3 regions of the Azospira sp. I09 genome follow, and region 3 is predicted to be linked to each of the others. Evidence: predicted binding sites of a transcription regulator. Region 3 holds the regulator's gene; each other region holds the start of a gene.
The links. The regulator sigma-54, encoded in region 3, starts transcription at its own class of promoters, with help from an activator protein. The targets are predictions, from matches to a motif close to TGGCACGCTTNCTGCTNA.
Positions count from the first base shown of each region.

Region 1: AZSP09_RS00050 (nitrate reductase) is a predicted target of sigma-54. The motif match lies at 4,703-4,720, and genes of this name have one in related genera.
Region 2: AZSP09_RS01685 (hydrogenase small subunit) is a predicted target of sigma-54. The motif match lies at 3,502-3,519, and genes of this name have one in related genera.

Region 1 covers NZ_AP021844.1:4,657-11,943, reverse strand. Annotated here, with positions in the region: gene AZSP09_RS00065 (ABC transporter substrate-binding protein) at 1-331, opposite strand, end outside; gene AZSP09_RS20715 (tautomerase family protein) at 378-800, shown strand; gene ybiB (DNA-binding protein YbiB) at 901-1,884, opposite strand; gene AZSP09_RS00050 (nitrate reductase) at 1,916-4,681, opposite strand; gene AZSP09_RS00045 (ClpXP protease specificity-enhancing factor) at 4,904-5,323, opposite strand; gene AZSP09_RS00040 (glutathione S-transferase N-terminal domain-containing protein) at 5,432-6,028, opposite strand; gene AZSP09_RS00035 (cytochrome c1) at 6,111-6,824, opposite strand; gene AZSP09_RS00030 (cytochrome b) at 6,838-7,287, opposite strand, start outside.
Region 2 covers NZ_AP021844.1:355,230-362,516, reverse strand. Annotated here, with positions in the region: gene AZSP09_RS01700 (nickel-dependent hydrogenase large subunit) at 1-63, opposite strand, end outside; gene hybB (Ni/Fe-hydrogenase cytochrome b subunit) at 85-1,242, opposite strand; gene hybA (hydrogenase 2 operon protein HybA) at 1,256-2,230, opposite strand; gene AZSP09_RS01685 (hydrogenase small subunit) at 2,233-3,414, opposite strand; gene AZSP09_RS01680 (hypothetical protein) at 3,915-5,756, shown strand; gene AZSP09_RS01675 (OmpA family protein) at 5,766-6,485, shown strand; gene AZSP09_RS01670 (hypothetical protein) at 6,482-7,009, shown strand; gene AZSP09_RS01665 (hypothetical protein) at 7,069-7,287, opposite strand, start outside.
Region 3 covers NZ_AP021844.1:2,451,108-2,458,394, forward strand. Annotated here, with positions in the region: gene AZSP09_RS11475 (hypothetical protein) at 1-301, opposite strand, end outside; gene AZSP09_RS11480 (hypothetical protein) at 364-1,179, opposite strand; gene AZSP09_RS11485 (hypothetical protein) at 1,196-1,867, opposite strand; gene AZSP09_RS11490 (PsiF family protein) at 1,992-2,306, opposite strand; gene hprK (HPr(Ser) kinase/phosphatase) at 2,352-3,287, opposite strand; gene ptsN (PTS IIA-like nitrogen regulatory protein PtsN) at 3,256-3,741, opposite strand; gene hpf (ribosome hibernation-promoting factor, HPF/YfiA family) at 3,897-4,217, opposite strand; gene AZSP09_RS11510 (RNA polymerase factor sigma-54) at 4,232-5,710, opposite strand; gene lptB (LPS export ABC transporter ATP-binding protein) at 5,777-6,523, opposite strand; gene recX (recombination regulator RecX) at 6,589-7,044, opposite strand; gene recA (recombinase RecA) at 7,041-7,287, opposite strand, start outside.

The sequences.
Region 1 (7,287 bases), 1.3 Mb from region 3:
AGTTGGCGCTGCCGAACATGCCGAGAAAGGCGAAGACGCCCTCCTTGTCCAGCAGCTGCTTGGCGTTCTCCACGCTCTTTTCCACCACATAGCCGTCGTCCAGGGTCACCAGCTCGATACGGCGGCCGTGGATGCCGCCCTTGCTGTTGATCCACTTGAGATAGGCCAGGGCCCCGTCCCGGTACTCGCTGCCCAGTTCGGCCAGGGGCCCGCTGAGGGGCAGGGACTGGCCCAGCTTGATGACATTGCCCTGCTGGGCATGAAGCGACGTCGCCAGCAGGGCCCCACAAACGAAATAGAGCCCCGTGAGGGCTCGCCGTAGCGCCTTCATCCACAATCTCCTTTGGTGTCTCGATGCCGCCTGGTAGGGGACCGGTATGCTCCGGTTCGGGCCTCGTTCGCTGACGGGCTGGTCACAGTCTAGGAAGGGACGCAGCGGGAGATTGTCATCTGCACGACAATTGGCCCCAGGCCCCGCCGGGCCTGCATTGGCGGCGGGCGGCGGGGAGCCGGCAAGGACTGGCGGCGATGACCGGAGCATCCGCCGGCGCCTTTTCCATGGCACCATGGCCGGCCCCCAACCGACCCGAGGAGATCCCATGCCCTACGTCAATATCCAGATCACCGCCGGTGCCAGCCGGGAACAGAAGGCCCGCCTGGTGGCGGAAGTTACCGACAGCCTGGTGCGGGTGCTGGGCAAAAAGCCGGAACACACCCACATCGTGATCCAGGAAATCGCCGAGGAAAACTGGGGCTTTGCCGGCCTGCTCACCGACGACTGGAAGCGGCGCCAGGGCTGAGCCCAAAACAAAACCCGCCTGGCGGCGGGTTCGGGCGGGGCGCGGCCCCACGGCGGCGGCCGGTGGCGCAATCGCGCCACGGCCAGGGCCGGGACGGGGCCTAGACCGTGGTCAGGCCGTTGCCTTCCACGGCCACGATGGCCTTGGCCTGGTTGAAGTCTTCCGCATAGCCGCTGGCGTAGAGGCAGCAGGCCAGCTGGTTGGCCAGGGGCAGGGGCAGGCTGGCCTGGCCGTCCAGAACCTTGCGGATCCACTGGGCGGTGACCTTGGCGTCGCACTCCTCCGGCAGGTTGGGCAGGGCCTTGAGGCTTTCGTGCTCGGCCTCGAACAGCACCTCGCACTGCTCCTCGTGCAGGTACTCGATGCGCGGGCGGCGCTTGGGGTTGGCGAAGGGCTCCCCTTCCGAGGCCCGCAGCAGCAGGGCCCGGCCGCCGCCATAGGAGAGGATGTCGCGCATCAGGTCCATGTAGGCCGGATGGGTGGCGGCCCCCAGCAGGACGCCGCCGCCCTTGAAGGGGTCGAGCATCTTCACCAGGCTGTGGGCGCTGTTGCGCAGGCCCAGACGGCTGCGCAGGGAGAGCAGGTTGTGCAGCCCCGGGCTGAGCACGTTGAGGGGCACGAAGGCCACGCCGTAGCCGTCCATGGCCTGCTGCACGGCGCTATGGCTGGCGCAGGGCATCAGGCCCAGTTCGCGGAAGACGTGGGCTGAGGTAACCCGGCCATAGCCTTCGAGCAGGCCGTGCACCAGCACCGGCACGCCGAAGCGCTGCAGCAGCAGGGCCAGCAGGGGCGTCAGGTTGGCCCCCTTGCGGGCACCGTTGTAGCTGGGAATGACCACCGGCCGGATGCGCCCGGGGGGCGGCCGCAGGGCATGCACCCGCTCACTGGCGGCGGCCAGGAAGCCGATCATTTCCTCGGCGCTCTCGCCCTTGACCCGCAGGGCGATGGTGATGGCCCCCAGTTCCAGTTCGGGCACACCGCCGTCGAGCATGGCGCCGTAGAGCAGCTGGGCCTCCTCCTGGGTCAGGTCCTTGGCGCCCTCGGCGCCGCGGCCGAGTTCCTTGATGAAGTGGGCGTAATTCATGGGCGTCTCCCCGGTTTTCCTTGTCTTTCCCTCAGGCAGCCTGGGGGGATGTCTTGGCAACGATGATTTTCTTCACTTCGGGCAGGCAGCCGCCGCAGAAGGTTCCGCATTTTAGCTCGTTCTGCAGGCCGTCCAGGTCCAGGCCCCTGGCGATGCCGGCCTCGATCTGGGCCTGGGTGATGTCGGCGCACTTGCACACCACCGGGCTGGCGCGCAGCAGCTTGGCCGGCGGCGTGCTGATGGGGGCCACCGCCCAGCGCAGCAGGTCCGGGTCCAGCACGTCGTCGGAGATGGCGTCCTTGAGCCAGGCCAGGGCCTGGGTCTCGCCGGCCAGGCGCACCCCGAGCAGGTGGCCGTCCCGGGCCAGGGCCCGCTTGCCGATGTGGCGGCGGCGGTCGGCGTAGACGATGGCGCCCTCCTCCCGCTCCAGGTCGAAGAGGGCGTCGATCTCCCGGATCTGGGCCTCGTCCAGGGGCGCCTCTGCCGCGGCGCGGAACACCACCAGGGGCTGGCCGCGGCCATAGAGGCCGACGCTGGCGTAGGGGAAGCGGGACAGCAGGCGGCGCGCCCTTTGCAGCAGGGCCAGGCTGGAGGCCAGGGCGTCGGGCCCCTCCCCGGCCCGCACCACGGCCAGGGGCCAGGGCAGGTCGGCCTTTTCCACCTGCACCGGGGCGTGCTTCAGCTCGGGCTGCAGGGAAATGGGATCGCAGGCCGGGCCGGTGAAGGCATTGGCGCCGGCGCCGTGCATGAAGCGGCTGCCCCAGTGCATGGGCAGCCAGGCCCTGCCCTTCTTCAGGCCGGCCACGGCGGCCACCCGCAGCACCAGGCTGTCGCGGCCGTTGCTGACCCGGGCCAGGTCGCCGTCCTCCAGACCCCGGTGGCGCAGGTCGCAGGGATGCATGGCCAGCACCGCCTCCTCGGCGCCGTGGAACAGGCGCGGCACGGTGCCGGTGCGGCTCATGCCATGCCACTGGTCCCGCAGGCGGCCGGAAAGGAGGCTGATAGGCTGATCCACATCTGTGGGCTCGGCCACCTCCTGGTGCTGCACTGGGACGAAGCGGGCGCGGCCACTGGGCGTGGGGAAGCGGCCGTCGGCGTAAAGTCGGGGCAGGCCGGCCTCGGCCCCTTCGGGGAAGGGCCACAGCTGGGGCCCGCGCTGCTCCAGGAGGCCGTAGGAGAGGCCGGTGATGTCCAGGTCCCGGCCCCGGGTGCTGTCCCGGTGCTCGTTGAAGATGGCTTCGGGGCGGCGGTAGGGGAACAGGCGGCGGGCCTCGTCGCCCCGGCCCAGCTCGTCCCCCAGACGGTGGGCGAAATCGACGGCGATGGCCCAGTCGGCCCGGGCCTCGCCGGCCGGCGCCACGGCGGCCCGCACCCGGGAGATGCGGCGCTCCGAATTGGTCACCGTACCCTCCTTCTCGCCCCAGCTGGCGGCGGGCAGCAGCAGGTCGGCGTAGGCGGCGGTGTCGGTATCGCCGTAGGCTTCCTGCAGCACCACGAATTCCGCCGTCTCCAGGGCGGCCCGCACCCGGGCCTGGTCCGGCAGGGAATGGGCCGGGTTGGTGCAGGCGATCCACAGGGCCTTGACCTCGCCCCGGCCCACGGCCTCGAACAGCTGCACGGCGGTGAGGCCGGGCTTGGCCGGCACTTCGGGCACGCCCCAGAAGCGGGCCACTTCGGCCCGGTGCTCGGCGTTGCCCAGATCCCGGTGGGCAGAGAGCAGGTTGGCCATGCCCCCCACTTCCCGGCCGCCCATGGCGTTGGGCTGGCCGGTGAGGGAGAAGGGGCCGGCGCCGGGCCGGCCGATGTGGCCGGTGGCCAGGTGCAGGTGGATCAGGGCGGCGTTGTTGTGGCTGCCGTGGCGGGACTGGTTGAGGCCCTGGCACCAGAGGGACAGGCTGGCCTTGGAGAGGCCGAACCAGCGCGCCGCCTGGACGATGTCTTCGGCCGGGATGCCGCAGATCTGGGCCGCCACGGCGGGGCTGTAGTCCGCCGCAATCGCTTCCAGGGCGGCAAAGCCTTCGGTGTGGGCGGCGATGTAGTCCCGGTCCACCAGGTTCTCGGCCAGCAGCACGTGCAGCATGGCGTTGTAGAGGGCGATGTCGGTGCCGGGCTTCAGGGCCAGGTGCAGGTCGGCGATGGCGGCCGTCTCGCTGCGACGGGGGTCGGCGACGATCATCTTGAGTTCGGGATTGGCCTCCCGGGCATCCTCGATGCGGCGGAAGACGATGGGATGGGCGGCGGCCGGATTGGCGCCGGTGATGAACAGGCACTGGGCCAGGCCGATGTCCTCGTAGCAGTTGGGCGGCGCATCCACGCCCAGGGTCAGCTTGTAGCCGGAGGCGGCGGAGGACATGCAGAGGCGGGAGTTTGTATCGATGTTGTTGCTGCCGATGAAGCCCTTCACCAGCTTGTTGAAGACGTAGTAGTCCTCGGTCAGCAGCTGGCCGGAGACGTAGAAGGCCACCGCCTCCGGTCCGTGCTCGGCGATGACGGCGGCGAAACGGCGGGCCGCCACGGCCATGGCCTCCTCCCAGCTCACCCGCTGGCGCGGCTGGTCGCGGCGGGTGCGCACTTCCGGATAGAGGGCCCGGTTGGCCTGAAGGGTGCCGGGGGCGGCGGTGAGGTGCAGGGTCGCCCCCTTGGCGCAGAGGCGCCCCTGGTTGGCCGGGTGCTCCGGGTCGCCGCGCACGTCGGTGATGCGGCCGTCGCGGCTGTCGATGAGGACGCCGCAGCCGGTGCCGCAGTAGCAGCAGGTGGAAGGGGTGACACTGGGGGGGAAGTGGCTTTCATTTGGCATGGTCTGGGCTCCTGCCCCAACACAGCAACAGCCATGCCACCATTAATAATCAATGGGTTACTAATAAACAACAGCGAATCCGCCAGACGAACGGCTGGATTTCGGCCCCAGCTTGGCGCATCCCGCGCCAGCTTGGTGCGCCAAAGAAAAACCGCCTCGGCTTGGGGCGCGAGGCGGTTTCCGGTGGAGCGGCGGGGAGTACCCGGGAGGGAAAGCCCCCGCTCACTTCACCCGCTGCAGGTGGGGACGGCCGCTGGGCGGTGCGGCCGGCGGCTCCGGCGGGGTCTCGTCGCCGGCATCCGCCACCACTTCGCCCTCGCCTTCCACTTCTTCATCCACCTCGAAGGCCATGCCGGCCCCGTTTTCACGGGCGTAGATGGCCACCACATTGCCCACCGGCACCGACAGATCCCGGGCCACACCGCCGAAACGGGCGGCAAAGCTGATCAGCTCGTTGCTCATGTTGAGGTGGGAAGTGGCGTCGCCGCTGATGTTGAGGACGATCTGGCCGTCCCGCACGTACTCGCGGGGCACCAGGGTCCGGTCATCCACGGCCACTGCGATGTAGGGGGTAAAGCCGTTGTCCACGCACCATTCGTAAATGGCGCGGATCAGGTAGGGCTTGGTGGAGGGCAGTTGCATGACAGTCTTCCGCTGAATGGCGCCGACCGGTCCGGCCGACGCACCGGCACCGCAGGCGCCGGCCTGGAGAAAAGACGGGGACACCGTGGCGGCGCCCCCGTCAGTTCGTTACTTGCGCATCACCTTTTCGGAAGGCGTCAGGGCGTCGATGAAGCCCTGGCGGCTGAAGATGCGCTCGGCGTACTTCATCAGCGGCGCGGCGGTCTTCGGCAGGTCGATGCCGTAGTGGTCCAGGCGCCACAGCAGGGGGGCGATGGCCACGTCGAGCATGGAGAACTCGTCGCCCAGCATGAACTTCTGCTTGGCGAACATGGGAGCCAGCTCGGTCAGGCGGTTTCGGATTTCGGTCCGCGCCTTGTCGGCGGTCTTGGCGTTCTTTTCCAGGGGCTCGATGTAGGCAAAGATTTCCCGTTCCATGGTGGACAGCAGCTGGCGCGCCCGGGCCCGCATGATGGGGTCGGCCGGCATGAGCTGGGGATGGGGGAAACGCTCATCGATGTATTCGTTGATGATGTTGGGTTCGTACAGGATCAACTCGCGCTCGACCAGCACCGGCACCCGGTTGTACGGGTTGATGACGGCGATGTCTTCGGGCTTGTTGAAGAGGTCCACATCGATCACCTGGAAGTCCATGCCCTTTTCGAACAGGACGATGCGGCAGCGGTGGCTGAAGGGATCGGTGGTGCCGGAGTAGAGGTTCATCATGACTCGTTACCTCAAAAAGGAATCGGCACCGCCGCCGGGAAAAGCCCCGATCGGCGATGCCGTAGCCTGAATGTCAGGCGGGTTAGTGCACGTCTTTCCAGTACTCGCGCTTGAGAGCGTAAGCAACGACGAAGAGCACGCCGAGGAACAGCAGGACGGCAATGCCCAGCTGCTTGCGCAGACCGGAAACGGGTTCACCGATGTACACCAGGAAACCGACCAGGTCAGCGATTTGCTTGTCGTACTCGGCGGCGGACAGCTTGCCGGGTACGGCCAGTTCCAGCTTGTGGGTCTCGTGGTTCAGCACTTGCTGCCCCTGCAGTTCCCACAGGATGTGCGGCATGCCGACGTTCTCGAACACCACGTTGTTCCAGCCGGTGGGACGCTTGTCGTCACGGTAGAAGGAACGCAGGTAGGTGTAGAGCCAGTCGGCGCCGGGACCGGCTTCGGAAGCGCGGGCACGGGCGATCAGGGTCAGGTCGGGCGGGGTGGCGCCGAACCATTGCTTGGCTTCGTCCGGACGGATGGCGACGCGCATGGGTTCGCCCACCTTGTCGGCGGTGAACAGCAGGCTGTCCTTGATCTGCTGCTCGGTCAGACCGATGCCGGTCAGCCGGTTGTAGCGCATGAAGGAGGCGCCGTGGCAGTTCAGGCAGTAGTTCACGAACAGCTTGGCGCCGTTTTGCAGGGCCGCGTTGTCGCCGGAAACGTCCGGAGCCTTGTCCAGATGCACGGCGGCGCCGCTGGCCAGCGCCATCAGGGGCGCGAAGAGCAATGCAGTAAGCAGTTTTTTCATGTCGCTCTCGTCCTTATTTCATGGTCACACGCTCGGGTTCCGGCGTGTACTTGTCCACCTTGGAATACCACGGCATCAGCAGGAAGAAGCCGAAGTAGATCAGGGAGCAAACCTGGGAGACCTTCTCGCCCCAGTAGGAGGGCGGCTGGGTACCGAGGTAGCCCAGGATCACGAAGCAGATCACGAACAGGGTCAGGAAGGTCTTGTAGATCGGACCGCGGTAGCGGATGGACTTGACCGGGCTGCGATCCAGCCAGGGCAGGAAGGCGAAGATCACCACGGAAGCGCCCATGGCCACCACACCCCAGAACTTGGCATCCAGACCCAGGATCGGCCACACCATGGCGCGCAGGATGGAGTAGAAGGGGGTGAAGTACCACACCGGAGCGATGTGGGGCGGGGTCTTCAGGGGATCGGCCGGAATGAAGTTGTTGTATTCCAGGAAGTAGCCGCCGCCTTCGGG
Region 2 (7,287 bases), 1.7 Mb from region 3:
CACGTCCACCCGCAGGTGGCCTTCGATGCGGGTCACCGGATCGATCGTTACGCGCTTGGTCATTTTGGGTTTCTCCTTGAATTCTTAGTGTGCAGCAGCGTCTTCCGCGGCCAAGACCGGGAAGCGGCGGGTGATGACGATGTAGCCGAAGACCTCGATGGCAAACATGCCGAAGGTGACCAGCATTTCGGGGACGGAGGGGAAGTAGTGCCAGCCGTCGCCGGTCTCGTAACCCACCAGGTAGGAATTGATGCGCAGCAGGACGCCGCCCAGCATCAACAGCACGGCGCCGACGAAGAGGCGGGCCGGGTTGCGGCGGGAAGTCTCCTTGCCCAGCAGCGCCAGGGGGGCGATGAAGCAGGCCATCTCGAGCCAGAACATGAGGGCCTGCAGGCTGCCCTCGAAGGCCCGGGGCAAGGCGCCGCGGACTACCAGGTCGCCCACCCGCACCACCAGGAACACCGCCAGCATGCCCAGCATGACCTTGGACAGAGGCGTCAGGATGTGGGTCTCCATCTGGCGGCGGAAGCCGGCGGCGGCCATGCAGGATTCAAAGAGAATCACGGCGTAGCCGATGGTGATGGCGGAAAGCAGGTAGATCAGCGGCAGGGCCATGGACTGCCACAGGGGATGCACCTGGGTGCCCATCACCACCAGCAGGGAGCCGAGGGAGGACTGGTGCATCATGGGCAGCACGGTGCCCAGGGCGATGAAGAAGAACATCACCTTGTTCAGCTTCTTGCGCTTCTCGTGCATGCCCCACTTTTCCATGAAGGTGGGGGAGAACTCGATCCACATCACCACGATGTAGAGGGAGATGCACAGGGCCACTTCGAACATCACCGAGTTGGCCGAGGCGTAGCCCGGGGTCAGGATGTGCCAGAAGTTCCACCAGCGGCCCAGGTCGAAGATGACGCCGACACCGGCCAGGGTGTAGCCGAAGAGGGAGGCCAGCAGGGCCGGGCGCACCAGGGGATGGTATTCGCCCCTGTTGAAGATGTAGACCAGCATGGCCACGGAGAAGCCGCCACAGGCGAAGGCGGAACCGATGACCACGTCGCCCACCACCCACAGGCCCCAGGGGTAGCCGTCGTTGAGGTTGGTGACGGCTCCCAGGCCGAAGACGAAACGGACCAGGATGATGGCCAGGGCCACCACGATCAGGGTCGCCGCGGTGAGGGTCACCGGGGTCAGCAGCTTGCCGCCGACGGGGGTGGGTGCAGCGTGTTGTTGTGCAGACATTGCGATCTCTCCCTTACAGCTCGTCGTCGTCAGGCTTGACGTTGCGCTTGGCGAAATAGGTCATCACGCCGAGCACCGCCAGGGGCATCACCAGCCCGCCGTAGAGCGTGTGTTGCAGGGTTTCCGACTTGGAGGAGGCGGAACGCTCGGGCAGGGGCTTGTGGCCCACCTTCTCGAAGGGCACGGCGGACAGCTTGATCACCTGGGTGCCGCCCACTTCCTTCTCGCCATAGACGTGCTGCACGTAATGGCCCACCACGTTTTCGTAGCTCTGGTCCTTGCCCCCCAGCTGGCCGCGCTGGAACACGGTCTTGGTGCCGGGTTTGAGGGAGAGGCGGCGTTCGGCCTCGGCCTTGAGGTCCGACACCTTGCCGTAGAGGGTGGCGCCGGTGGGGCAGACCTCGGCACAGGCGGCGTACTTGCCTTCCGGCAGGCGGTGGCGGCACAGCTCGCACTTGCCGATCTTGCCGGTGGCGGAGGAGTAGTCGTACTTGGGAATGCCGAAGGGACAGGCGGCAACGCAGTAGCGGCAGCCGATGCAGGCGTCGGCGTCGTAGCCGACGATGCCGGTGACCGGGTCCTTGGTCATGGCCGACACCGGGCAGGCCGAGACGCAGGAGGGATCGTTGCAGTGCAGGCAGGAGGTCTTCATGAAGGCGTAGCCGTTGTCCGGATCGTCCTTCGTCTCCATGGTGCCGCTGCGGAACATCTTGATGACGTTGAAGGTCTTGGCAGTGGTATCCAGGGGCGTATCCCACAGCTGTTCAGGCGTGGAGAACTCCGCCGGGTTGCCATTGACCTCCTTGCAGGCGGCGACGCAGGCCTTGCAGCCGACGCACAGGGTGGCGTCGTAGAGCAGGCCCAGGGCGCCCTCGGGCTGGGGATTGTTGTCCCGGGCGCAGGCCGGGCCACTCACCGAAACGGAGACCGCAGCCGCGGCTGCGCCCCCCGCCAGCGTCCCTTTCAGGAAATTGCGACGGGAAGTCATGGTCACACCTTCTCGGCGGGTTTCTGTTCGGAAGACTGCTTGGCCTTCTCGGCCTCCTCGGCGGCGTGGGAGAGACCCAGGTTCTTCGCCACCATGGCCCCGGCCCCGGCGGCGGCCCCGGCCACGGCAGCCAGCACGGCGGCGGCCCCGAGGGAGGCGCCCTTGCCCTGTTCCTCGACGATGCGCGGGAAGGAGGCGGGCGGGGCGTAGGTCATGACCTTGGCGGTCTGGTGGATGGGTTTCTGGAAGCCCACGCCCTGCTCCGTACAGCCGATGCAGGGGTGGCCGCAGGCCACGGGCCAGGTGCCGGCGCCGGCGTCGCCGAAGAGGATGGTGGGACAGTTGGCGTAGGTCTCGGGACCCTTGCAGCCCAGCTTGTACAGGCAGTAGCCCTTGCGGTGGCCCTCGTCGCCGAACTCCATGGCGAAGCGGCCGGCGTCGAAGTGGGCGCGGCGCTCGCAGTTCTCGTGCACCAGGCGGGAATAGGCGAACTTGGGACGGCCCAGCTCATCCACCGGCGGCAGCTGGCCGAAGGTGAGGAAGTGCACCACGGTGGAAAGGAAGTTGTAGGGGTTGGGCGGACAGCCGGGAATGGTCACCACCGGCTTGTCGATGATCTTGTTCACCCCCACGGCCCCGGTGGGGTTGGGGTCGGTGGAAGGCATGCCGCCCCAGGAGGCACAGGAGCCGATGGCGATGATGGCGGCGGCGTCGGTGGCGCATTCCTTGACGATGTCGATGGCGGTCTTGCCGCCCACCTTGCAGTAGATGCCGCCATCCTTGGTCGGGATGGCACCTTCCACCACCAGCAGGTACTGGCCCTTGTTGGCCTTCATGGCGGCCTGCTTGGCGGCCTCGATCTGGTGGCCGGCGGCGGCGAAGAGGGTCTCGTGGTAGTCGAGGGAGATGACGTCGAGAATCAGCTTCTCGATGGTGGGATGCTCGGCCCGCAGCATGGATTCGGTACAGCCGGTGCATTCCTGGAAGTGCAGCCAGATGACGGAGGGGCGCTTCTTCACCGCCACCGCCTCGGCCACCGCGGCCTCGGCCCCGGCCGGCAGGCCCAGGGTGGCGGCCATGGCCGTACAGAACTGGAGGAATTCCCGGCGGCCCATTTCCAGGCGCTTGGCCGCCTCGATGACGTGCTCGTGGATTTCCAGGGACTGGAGTTTTTGCTCTTGCATGGCCTCACCCTCGGTCTGTTGCCCCGTTCCCACGGGGCTATTTGCATGGTTGCGCGGGGATCGCCGCGCCCTTATTGGGGTGGGACGATTACAAGAACCGTGCCAGACAGGGCAAAACCATAACAATCAAGCAGCTACGGAACTCGCGTGAAATGGCGTTTCATAAAGTTGTAAACCTTGCGACGTCACAAAGCCGACACCTGGAAACTTTCTTTCCACTCTGCAAAGATGACAGATGCAAATAGTTCCCACCCAGGCCCTGGCGACGACCACCTCGGACACCCCCTGCCGCCGGGGCAGGCGGCAAGCGCCTCCCGGCCATGCCATGGCTGGAGGCCAGGAACGGCGCCGGCCTCCAGCCACCCCAAACCCGCACCAATCCCGGACCCGCACCACTCCCCCGCTGCGGCAGCGGAGGCCACCGGCAGCAGCGCCGGGCCGGGGTGCTAGAATCCGGGCTCGTTGCCGCCTTTGCCGACCACCCTGACCCGCCGGGCCCGATGCCTTCCTCCCTCACTTCCCTCCTCGCCGCCACCGACATTCCGGGCCACATGCTGGTCATCGCCCTGCTCCTGGCGGCCATCTGCACCGGTTTCATCTTCCGCTTCGTCCTGCCCGCCCTGGGCCTGGGCCGCCTCTTCCGCCGCACCATCGGGCAGCTGGAGCAGCTGCGGGAGAGCGGCGGCAACCCAGATCCCCAGCAGATCGGCCGCGACATCATGGGCGCCCCGCCCCTGGCCCACCTGTGGCGCGAATACGCCCAGACCCTGCACCCGACCCGCACCGAGGCCGGCCCCCGCTGGCGCGCCACGGCCCTGGCGGAAAGCTTCCTCACCGAACAGGCCCTGGTGGATACGCCCCTGCGGGCCGAGTTCTACAAGCACCTGCCGGGCATCCTCACCGGCATCGGCATCCTCGGCACCTTTTCCGGCCTCATCGTCGGCCTCACCCACTTCGAGGTTTCCGCCAGCGCCGACGTGGTGCGGGGCAGCCTCAGGGAGCTGATCCAGGGCGTCGGCCACGCCTTCAAGATTTCCGCCATCGCCATCGGCCTGGCCATGCTCCTCACCTGGGTCGAAAAATCCCTGGTGGTGGCCCGCTACCGCCAGGTGGAACGCCTCAACCAGCTCATCGACAGTCTCTTCGACACCGGCATCGGCGAGGAATACCTGGCCCGCCTGGTGGGCGCCAGCGAGGGCGCCGCCCAGCAGGCGGCACAACAGGCCGCCCAGCTGCGCCAGGCCCTGGTGGCGGAAATGCGCCAGGCCATGGCCAGCCTGCTGGAGCAGCAGCAACAGGCCGGCCAGCGCCAGCTGGAGAACATGACGGCGGGCCTGGCCGGCGCCGTCGGCGACAGCATCCGCGCGCCCCTGGAGCGCCTGACCCAGACCCTGGAACGGATGGAGGCCCAGCAGGGCAAGGCGGTGGCCGGCGGCATCAGCCAGGCCCTGGACGGCCTGCTGGGCAATGTGGGTCAGCAGATCGGCGAACAGCTGGGACGCCAGGAGCGGGAGGCGGAGCAGCGCCAGGAGCGCCTGCTGCAAAGCCTGGAAGCCACCGGCCAGCGTTTCGAGGCCAGCAGCCAGCGTCTGGAAAAAGCCATCCAGGAATCCATGGCCCAGCTGGCCGGCCAGCTCGCCCAGCAGGTGGCCGGCGTCTCCGAGGCCATCGGCGGCGGCCAGCAGGCCCAGCAGGAGCGCCTGACGGAGCAGACCGACAAGCTCATGGGCAAGGTGGCAGGCCATCTGCAGGGCGTCACCACGGAACTGAAAAATGCCGCCGCCACCCTGGAAGGCTGCGTCGCCAGCTTCAACCGGGCCGGCAGCCAGGCCATGGGCCAGCTCAGCGCCGGCGCCGAAGCCGTGCAACTGGCCTGCGGCGATTTCGCCGCCGCCGGGCGCAGCTTCGACCACACCGCCCAGACCGTGGCCGAGGCCGGGCGTGCCATCCAGAGCGCCGCCGGCAGCCTGGCCGCCGCCAGCGCCGGCAACGGTGAGCTGCTGGAACAGCAGCACAAGGTCGGCGCCAGCCTGCGGGAACTGCTGCAGGAAGTGCAGGGCACGGTGGCCCTGGCCCAGCGGGAGGCCGCCCTCAACAGCGAGGTGGTGGGCCGCCTGGAAAGCGCCGCCCAGTCCCTCGCCCGGGCCGAGCAGCGTGCCGACGTCTATCTGCAGGGCGTCAGCGAGGTCCTGGCCAAGGCCCACGGCGCCTTCGCCGACAACGTGGAGCGTTCACTCAAGGCCGGCAACGCCCAGTTCCAGCGGGAGCTGGCCGAGGCCGTGGGCTACCTGAAGGACGCCATCGAACACCTGGGCGACGTCCTCGCCGACGGCAAGGGCTAAACCGCCGCCATGATCGGACTCCTGCCCGGCAAGCGCCGCGCCCGCCGCGAGGAAGGGGAAAAGCCCTTCTGGATTTCCTTTTCCGACCTCATGTCAGGCCTCATGGTGCTGTTCCTGGTGGCCATGACCGTGGCCCTGCTGGCGGTCACCCACGAGATTTCCGAAAGCGAGCGGGAAAAGACCCGGCGCGAGGAAGACATCCGGGAGGTGCTGCAGCGGGTGCGGGACATGACCCGGGACTTCCCCGGCGTCACCCTGCGCGGCCAGTCCGTGGACTTCGGCGAACGGGCCCGCTTCGACACCAACAGCCACAAGCTCTCCGCCGAGCAGGCCCGCCTGCTGCGGCAACTGGTGCCGAAGATACTGGCCCTGGCCCGGGACCCGGTGGCCGGCAAATGGCTGAAGCAGATCGTGGTCGAGGGCTTCGCCGACGCCCGGGGCAGCTACCTGTACAACCTCAATCTCAGCCTGCAGCGCTCGGAGCGGGTCCTCTGCGCCCTCCTCGCCAGCCCGGCCGGCAGCGCCGACGCCCTCTCGGAGACGGACCAGCAGACGGTGCGGGAACTGTTCCTGGTGGGCGGCTCCTCCTTCAATTTCCAGAAGGCCAGCGCCGAGGAAAGCCGCCGCATCGAACTGCGCCTGGAATTCCGCGATCTCGGCGAACGGGCTCCGGCCCTGCGGCCGCGGCTCCAGGAAGGGGACAGCCGCTGCCCCCTGGACACCCCGTGAGCCAGGCCGGCAGCGACCTGCAGGCCCTCGCCCTGGCCCTGGGGGAGCCCTGCCCCAGGCTGGACCCGGCAGCCGACCCCGCCAATCCGGCGCCCATGACCCGGGCCCTGCAGCGCATCCGCCTGGCCTTCGGCGACAGCGGCGCCCTGGCCGCCTCGCCCCGCTCCGCCCGGGCCCTGCTGGCCTTCCGCAGCGGCGACAGACTGCGCTTCATCGATCTCAAATACCTGTGCCACGCCGTGGACCGGCCCAATCCCTGGGACGGCCGGCGCCTGCTGCAGGACGCCCAGCTCCTGCAACGGCTGCTGCAGCAGGTGGACGCCTGGCAAGGCGAGCCCCGCCGCTTCCGCCAGTGCTACCGGGGCCTGCTGCAGGCCTACAGCGGAGCGGCGGCCGGCCCCGGCCGGACCCTGCTGGGCGATTATCTGCGGCGGTACCGGCAGTACGTCGCCGCATCCCAGCCGCCCCTGGAATGGACCCGGGAGTTGGCCCGGCATCCGGCCCTGGCCGATGGCAAAGACTGAGGCACAAAAGCAGAACGGCGCACCGAGGTGCGCCGTTCTTTTTTCCCGCCGCTGCGGTTTCAGTAACCGATGATGAAATCGGCCACATCCACCCGCACCGTATCGCGGCCCAGGGCCAGGGCGGCGTTACGGGTGAAGTCCTTGGCCCAGCCGCCGGCCTCGGCGAAGCGGGCTTCGCCGCCGTACTTGGCGACGTTGAGCACCTTGTCGATGATCAGGACCTTGCCCACCGGATTGGAGGGTTCGCATTCCAGGGTGACGAATTCCTTGTCGAACCA
Region 3 (7,287 bases):
CCTTGCCCAGTTCCAGTTCGGCGTAGTCGGCGATGTTGTTGGGGCCGAACTTCTGGGTGAAGCTGGCATTGTTGCTCTTGATTTCGCCGGGGATCACAACGATCTGGGGCCCCTTCTTCGCCGCATTGACGTATTCCACCGGCTTGTACATTGCCTTGTCGGCCATGGCATTGGCCTGATCGGAAGTCGAACTGCCGCAGGTCGCCGACGGGTTGTCGGGATCGCACTTCGACGGATTGGTCTGGCAGGCGGCCAGAACCAGGCCAAAAGAGGAAAGAAGAAGCAGGCGCTGCACACTCATGGAAGACTCCCTGTTTTTATGTACGTATAGGCCGGCCTTGGGCCGGCGCCCCTAGGGCAGCGTTACTTGTACTTGCTGTCGATTTCCCAGACGTTCTTCTGCACCAGGCGCTGCACCATGCTGTCCAGGGTGAGGCCGCCGGAGGCGCCGGAGGAAACGCCCATCACCGACGAGCCCTTGGCTCCCAGTTCCATTTTCTCTTCGGTATAGCCGGTGGCCACCTGTTCGGTGGTGTTGGCGTCGATGATCTTGTAGCGCATGCCGATGATCCACACCCCGGTGTTTTCCTGGGTCTGCACCGAACCGACCACCGTCTCGCCGACGGCCCCGGCCTGGGCCCCGCCCATGGAGCCGGAGAAGGCGCCGAAGACGCCCAGCAGCTTGCCCACGGCACGGCCGTCGAAGCCCTGCTGGGCCTGGGCCACCTGCTCGGCCTTGAGGATGTCGAACTTGACCACGTACTTGGTGGTCTTGAACTTGCCCTTCTGCAGCAGCTTGCGGGCGGCGCTGGGGTCGCCCATGTTGTAGGCCAGGGTGAACTCGTTGAGCAGGGGGCCCATGTCGGAACGTTCGAGGATCTTGAAGTTGGCCTTACCCAGTTCCAGTTCGGCGTAGTCGGCGATGTTGTTGGGGCCGTACTTCTGGGTGAAGGAGGCGTTGTTGGACTTCACCTCCCCCGGGATGACCACCAGGGCCGGGCCCCTCTTCGCCGCATTGGCGTACTCCACCGGCTTGTACATGGCCTTGTCGGCCATTTCGTTGGCCTGCTTGGAGGTGTCGCTGCCGGCGGTGGGCGACGGGCTGTCGAAAACCGGCTGGGCATGGGCCGAACCGGCGCAGGCCAGGGCCAGGGCAATGGGGGCGATGTACTGACGCATGGAAGACTCCGTAGGTTTATTTTTTTGGTTTGCCGGCAGCCCGGCAGTAATCGTTGTAGAGCTTGGCCACGACCTCCTCGGCCTGCTCATGGACCAGCTCCAGGGCCATGCCGGCGGTGTCGCTGCCGGAATAGGACTCGGCCTTGGCCGTGGCGGTGGAAATGGTGCGGCCGTCCGCCGCCGCCAGGGTGAAATGCATGGTCACATAGACCTCGGGCAGGCGCACCACCGGGTTGTAGGCGGTGCGGGTGGAAACCCCGCCCTTGAGCACGAAGGCGGCGCCCAGCTTGCTGGAAGCGGCCAGGGCCGCATCCGGGTCGTTGCGGAAATAGGCCTCCATCTCGGCCTGGGCGATGCGGGCCCGCTGCTCCTCGGCGGTGTAGGTCTTCAGGCCCAGGGCCTTCAGCTTTTGGTTGATCACGGCGGCATGGCGGCCGTATTTGCTGCCCTGCAGCTGGTAGCCGTCGGCCGTCTGGTCGGCCAGGGCCACCAGGATGCCCTGGTTGCGCAATGCCGCCTTGCAGGGAACGGCCAGATGCTGGGCGATGCGGCCGCGGCGGCCCTCCTCCTCGGCAGCACCCTGCTTCTCGTCCTCGGCAAAACTGAAGGCCCGGGCGCCGCCGGTTGCCGCCAGCAGCAGGCCGCAGCAGAGCAGGCGGGAAGCGGCACGCAGGGGGGCAGGCTTCATCTCGGGGCTCCAGGGAAAGTCCCCGGCATCAACGCCGGGGCAGGTGGAATGGGGCAGGCCATTCTGTCAAAAAAAATGCCAGCCTTCAATCGGCTGGCATTTTTGCGGGAAGTCCGCCCCGGGCTTACTTGGCAGCCTGGCTGTCGGCTTCGCACTTCTTGATGAAGGAGGCCTTGGCGGCACCGGCCAGCTTCTTCTCCGCGGCCTTGGACTGGCACTCCGCATTGGCGGCGGGAGCATCGGCGGTCTTGCCGGAGAGGCAGGTCTTCATGAAGCCCTTGCGCTCGTCGCCCTTGAGGCCCTTCTCGCCGGCTTCCTTGTTGCAGTTCTTCATGCGCTCCTGCTGGGGCGTCGGCGCTTTGGCCGCGTCGGCGGCGCCGGCAACGGGAGCCAGGCCGATACAGGCCAGGGAAAACAGGGCTAGCAGCATCTTTTTCATGGTGTCTCCGTCAGTGGTCAGGCAGGGCTTACCACTATGCGTTCGTCAAATATCGTCGTCAAGCAGCAGCTTCTGCTGCCGGGTGATGAATTCCTGCATGTTGTCGATGCCGCGCAGCTGCAGGATGCTGTTGCGCACCGCCGCCTCCAGCAGCACCGCCAGGTTACGCCCGGCGGCCACCGGAATGACCACCTTGCGCACGGCCACGCCGAGGATCTCCTGGGTCTGGGCATCCAGGGGCAGGCGCGGCGCATCCACCCCGGCCACCGGCTTCTGCAGGTGCACGATCAGCTTGAGCTTCATTTTCCGCCGGGAGGCGGTCTCGCCGAAGATGGTGCGGATATTGAGCAGGCCCAGGCCCCGCACTTCGAGGAAGTCCCGCAGCATGCCCGGGCAACGGCCCTCGATGGTGGCGGGAGCGATGCGGGCCAGTTCCACCACGTCGTCGGCGACCAGGCCGTGGCCCCGGGAAATCAGTTCCAGGGCCAGTTCGGACTTGCCGACGCCGGAATCGCCGGTGATGAGGACGCCCATGCCCAGCACGTCCATGAAGACGCCATGCACCGACACCGTGTCCGCCAGGCGGCGGGAGAGGTAGATGCGCAGCAGGTCGATCACGGCCGAGCAGGGTTTGGCGGTGGTGAACAGGGGCGTGCCGGTGCTCTCGCAGCCCTCCAGCACGGCCGGCAGCACTTCCAGGCCCTCGGCGACGATGACGGCGGGGGGCTGGGCGGCGAAGATTTCGTTCATCTGCGCCTTGAGGCGCTCAGGATTGACCCGGCTCAGCCACTGGTACTCGGCGGCGCCGATGACCTGCAGGCGTTCCGGGTGGATCAGGTTGAGGTGGCCGACCACGTCGGCGCCGTAGTTGCCCCGCTCCCGGATCTCGATGGAGCGTTCGGCACCCTGGGCCGCGACCCAGGTCAGGGACAGCTTGTCCTGGTGGTCCTCAAACAGCTGGCTGATGGAGATTTGCCGCATGGTTCCCCCAGTCGGTGAACAGGCGGTGGGCGTCGTCGGTGTTGTCGCAGGCGCCCAGGGCCTCGCGGAAGGCCCGGTCGGAGAAACGCTGGGCCAGCTCGGAAAGAATCTGCAGATGCTGCTCGGTGGCCTGTTCCGGCACCAGCAGCACGAACATCAGGCCGACGGGCTTGCCGTCGGGGGAATCGAAAGGCACCGGGGCGGACAGGCGCATGAAGGCGCCGGCGGCTTCCTTGAGCCCCTTGATGCGGCCGTGGGGAATGGCAACCCCCTGGCCCAGGCCGGTGGAACCGAGTTTTTCCCGGGCGAAGAGGCTGTCGAAAACCGTGGCCCGGGCGATGCCCAGGTTGTTCTCGAACAGCAGTCCGGCCTGCTCGAATGCCCGCTTCTTGCTGCTGGCTTCGAGGTCCAGCAGGATGTGGGCGGGAGGGAGGAGTTTGGCAATCAGATCCATGGGGCGGGAACCTTCCCCGAACAGCGGGATGGCGGCGGCAGGGCCGGTTGGAGACTGGGATTCAGGCAGGATACCAGGCGAAAAGTGGCGGGATCATAACGGAAAACGACCCCGCCGCCTATGCCTTTCGTCCCAGTCCCGGAGAGGGAATCAGATCACTCTTCGATGTGATTCTTGATGGTGTCGCGGTGGTGATCCTGGGCCTTCTGCTTGTACTTCTGCACTTGGCGGTCCAGCTTGTCGATCAGGGTGTCCACGGCGGCATACAGGTCGGCATCCTCGGCATCCACGTGGATGTCCTTGCCGGGCACGCGCACGGTGACTTCAGCCTTCTGCTTCAGCTTTTCCACGGTGAGGATGACGTTGACGTCGATGACGCTGTCGAAGTGACGCGTAACCCGCTCCAGCTTGGCAGTGACGTAGTCGCGGATCGCCGGGGTGACTTCCAGGTGATGTCCGGTGATGTGCAGGTTCATGGCTCGCTCCTTTTTTAGATGGACTTGCGTAGGTTGGCCGGCGAAATGTTGAGCGCTTCTCTGTATTTTGCAATGGTTCGACGCGCCACAACAATGCCTTGTTGGCCAAGAATTTCGGATATTTGACTGTCCGAAAGGGGTTTTTTGGGGTCTTCGGCCGCCACCAGCTGCTTGATCAGGGCCCGGATGGCGGTGGCCGAACAGGCGCCCCCCGTATCCGTGGCCACGTGGCTGCCGAAGAAATACTTGAGTTCGAAAATGCCCCGGGGGGTGGCCATGTACTTCTGGGTGGTCACCCGGGAGACGGTGGATTCGTGCAGGCCCAGGGTTTCGGCGATTTCCCGCAGTACCAGGGGACGCATGGCCACCTCGCCGTGTTCGAAGAACTGGCGCTGGCGGTCCAGGATGGCCTGGGACACGCGCAGGATGGTGTCGAAACGCTGCTGCACGTTCTTGATCAGCCAGCGGGCCTCCTGCAGCTGGCCGGAGAGGCTGGAGCCGCGCTGCTTGGAGAGGATCTCGGCGTAGAGCCGGTTGATGCGCAGGCGCGGGTAGGCGTCCGGATTGATGCTGGCGGTCCACTGGTTGCGCACCTTCTTCACCACCACGTCCGGGGTGATGTAGCGGGCATCCAGGGGCGCGTACTGGGCGCCGGGCCGGGGGTTGAGGCTCTTCACCAGGTTGGTGACGGCGCGCAGGCGCTCGTCGTCGCAGCCCAGCAGCTTCTTCAGCTTGGTGAAGTCCCGGCCGGCCAGCAGTTCCAGGTGATGGCGCACCAGCTTCAGGGCCTGGTCCCGCACCTCGTCGGCCGGCAGGGCTTCCAGCTGCAGGGCCAGGCATTCGCCCGGAGTGCGGGCACCGACACCGGTCGGGTCCAGGTGCTGCAGGTGGCGCAGGGCGATCTGCAGGTCGTCCAGATCGATTTCCAGCTCTTCCGGCAGGGCTTCCTGCAGCTCCTCCAGGGGCTGGGTCAGGTAGCCGTCCTCGTCCAGCGCCTCGATCAGGAAGCTGACCAGCTGCCGGTCCCGCTCGGAGAGCTGCATCAGGCCCAGCTGCCAGTTGAGGTGGTCGCGCAGGGAGGTGTTGGCGGCCTGCACTTCCTGGAAGTCGGAATCCTCGTCCTCGTCGCGGGAGGCGGAAGGGTAGCTGCCTTCGGCAAACCAGTCCTCGCCCTCACCCAGGCGGTCCCGGCTGTCGTCCCGGACTTCTTCGGGGCCGTGACTGTCGGCGCCTTCACCGGATTCGCCGCTATCGCCTTCCCGCGGGCCTTCGGCAGCGGACTCGGCCGTACTGCCGGCGTATTCGCCTTCGCTCCCGCTGTAGGAGGGCTCGTAGTTCTCGTCCTCCCGCTCCAGCAGGGGGTTTTCCAGCAGATACTTCTCCAACTCCTGCTCCAGCTCAAGCGTCGACAGTTGCAGCAGCCGGATGGACTGCTGCAGCTGTGGCGTCAGGGCCAAGTGCTGCGAGAGTTTGAGTTGGAGGGTTGGTTTCATGGACCCGGGGCCGAAGGGGCCGGCGGCAATGAGCGGGTTGAGGGAAAGACTCGGAGACTGGGCTCGTCAGAGACGGAAGCTCTCGCCCAGATATACTTTTCGGACGTCTTCATTATAAACGATCTCATCCGGGCGGCCAGACGCCAGCACCCGTCCCTCATTGATGATGTAGGCCCGGTCGCAGATGCCCAGGGTCTCACGCACGTTGTGGTCGGTGATGAGCACGCCGATGCTGCGGTCCTTGAGGAAACGGATGATCTTCTGGATTTCCAGCACGGCGATGGGGTCCACGCCGGCGAAGGGCTCATCCAGCAGGATGAAACGGGGAGAGGTGGCCAGGGCCCGGGCGATTTCCACCCGGCGGCGCTCGCCACCGGACAGGGCGGCGGCATTGGAAGCGCGGATGTGGCCGATGTGCAGCTCTTCCAGCAGCTCCTCCAGGCGCAGGTCGATCTCGTGCTTGGGTAGCTTCTGCAGTTCCAGCACGGCGCGGATGTTCTCCTCCACGTTGAGCTTGCGGAAGACGGAGGCCTCCTGGGGCAGGTAGGAAATGCCCAGATGGGCCCGCTTGTGGATGGGGAAGTGGGTCACTTCCTGATTTTGCAGCTGGATGGAGCCGCCGTCGGAGGGCACCAGGCCGACGATCATGTAGAAACAGGTGGTCTTGCCGGCACCGTTGGGGCCCAGCAGGCCGACCACCTCACCGCTGCCCACCTCGAAGGACACGTCATGCACCACGGTGCGGGACTTGTAGCGCTTTTTCAGGTTGTTGGCGGAAAGCTTGGCGATGAGGTCGGGGTTCTGCTCGGACATGGGCTATCAGATTCTATGAATGCGGGGGCGTAAAGGCATTGTGCCAGAGGTGTCGCCCGGGGGTTCTACCAGTCGCTGCCGGACTCGTCGTCCCAGCCGCCCTGCAGCACCTGGCGGACGGTGGCGGCGGCAAAGCCGCGGCTGAGGAGGAAGCGGGTCTGTTTGGCCCGCTCGGCCAGATCGGCGGGCAGGGCGGCGAATTTCTTCTGCCACACCTGGCGCGCCCGTTCCAGCTCGCTGCCGCCCTGGGCCAGGGCCGCGGCGACGGTTTCCTCGGCCACGCCCTTCTGCCGCAGTTCCTGGGCCAGCCGGGCATCGCCGTAGCGGCGGGCCCGGATGGCGACCCTTTCACTGGCATAGCGGGCATCGGAAAGCTGGCGGCGAGCCGCCAGGTCGTCCAGCAGGGTCTCCAGCTCAGCCTCGGATTCTGCGTGGGGCGCCAGCTTGCGGGCCAGTTCGGCCCGGCTGTACTCCCGCCGCGCCAGCAGCCCCAGGGCCCGCTGGCGCAGGCTCGGGGTCATTCTCCGGCAGCGGCCGCCGGGGCGGGATTGGCCACGCCCAGGGCTTCCCGGATCTTGCCTTCGATTTCCTGGGCAATGGCCGGGTTGGCTTTGAGGAATTCCCGGGAGTTGTCCTTGCCCTGGCCGATTTTCTCGCCCTTGTAGGAGTACCAGGCGCCGGACTTCTCGATCAGCTTGTTGGCCACCCCCAGTTCGATGATCTCGCCCTCGCGGGAGATGCCTTCGCCGTAGAGGATGTCGAAC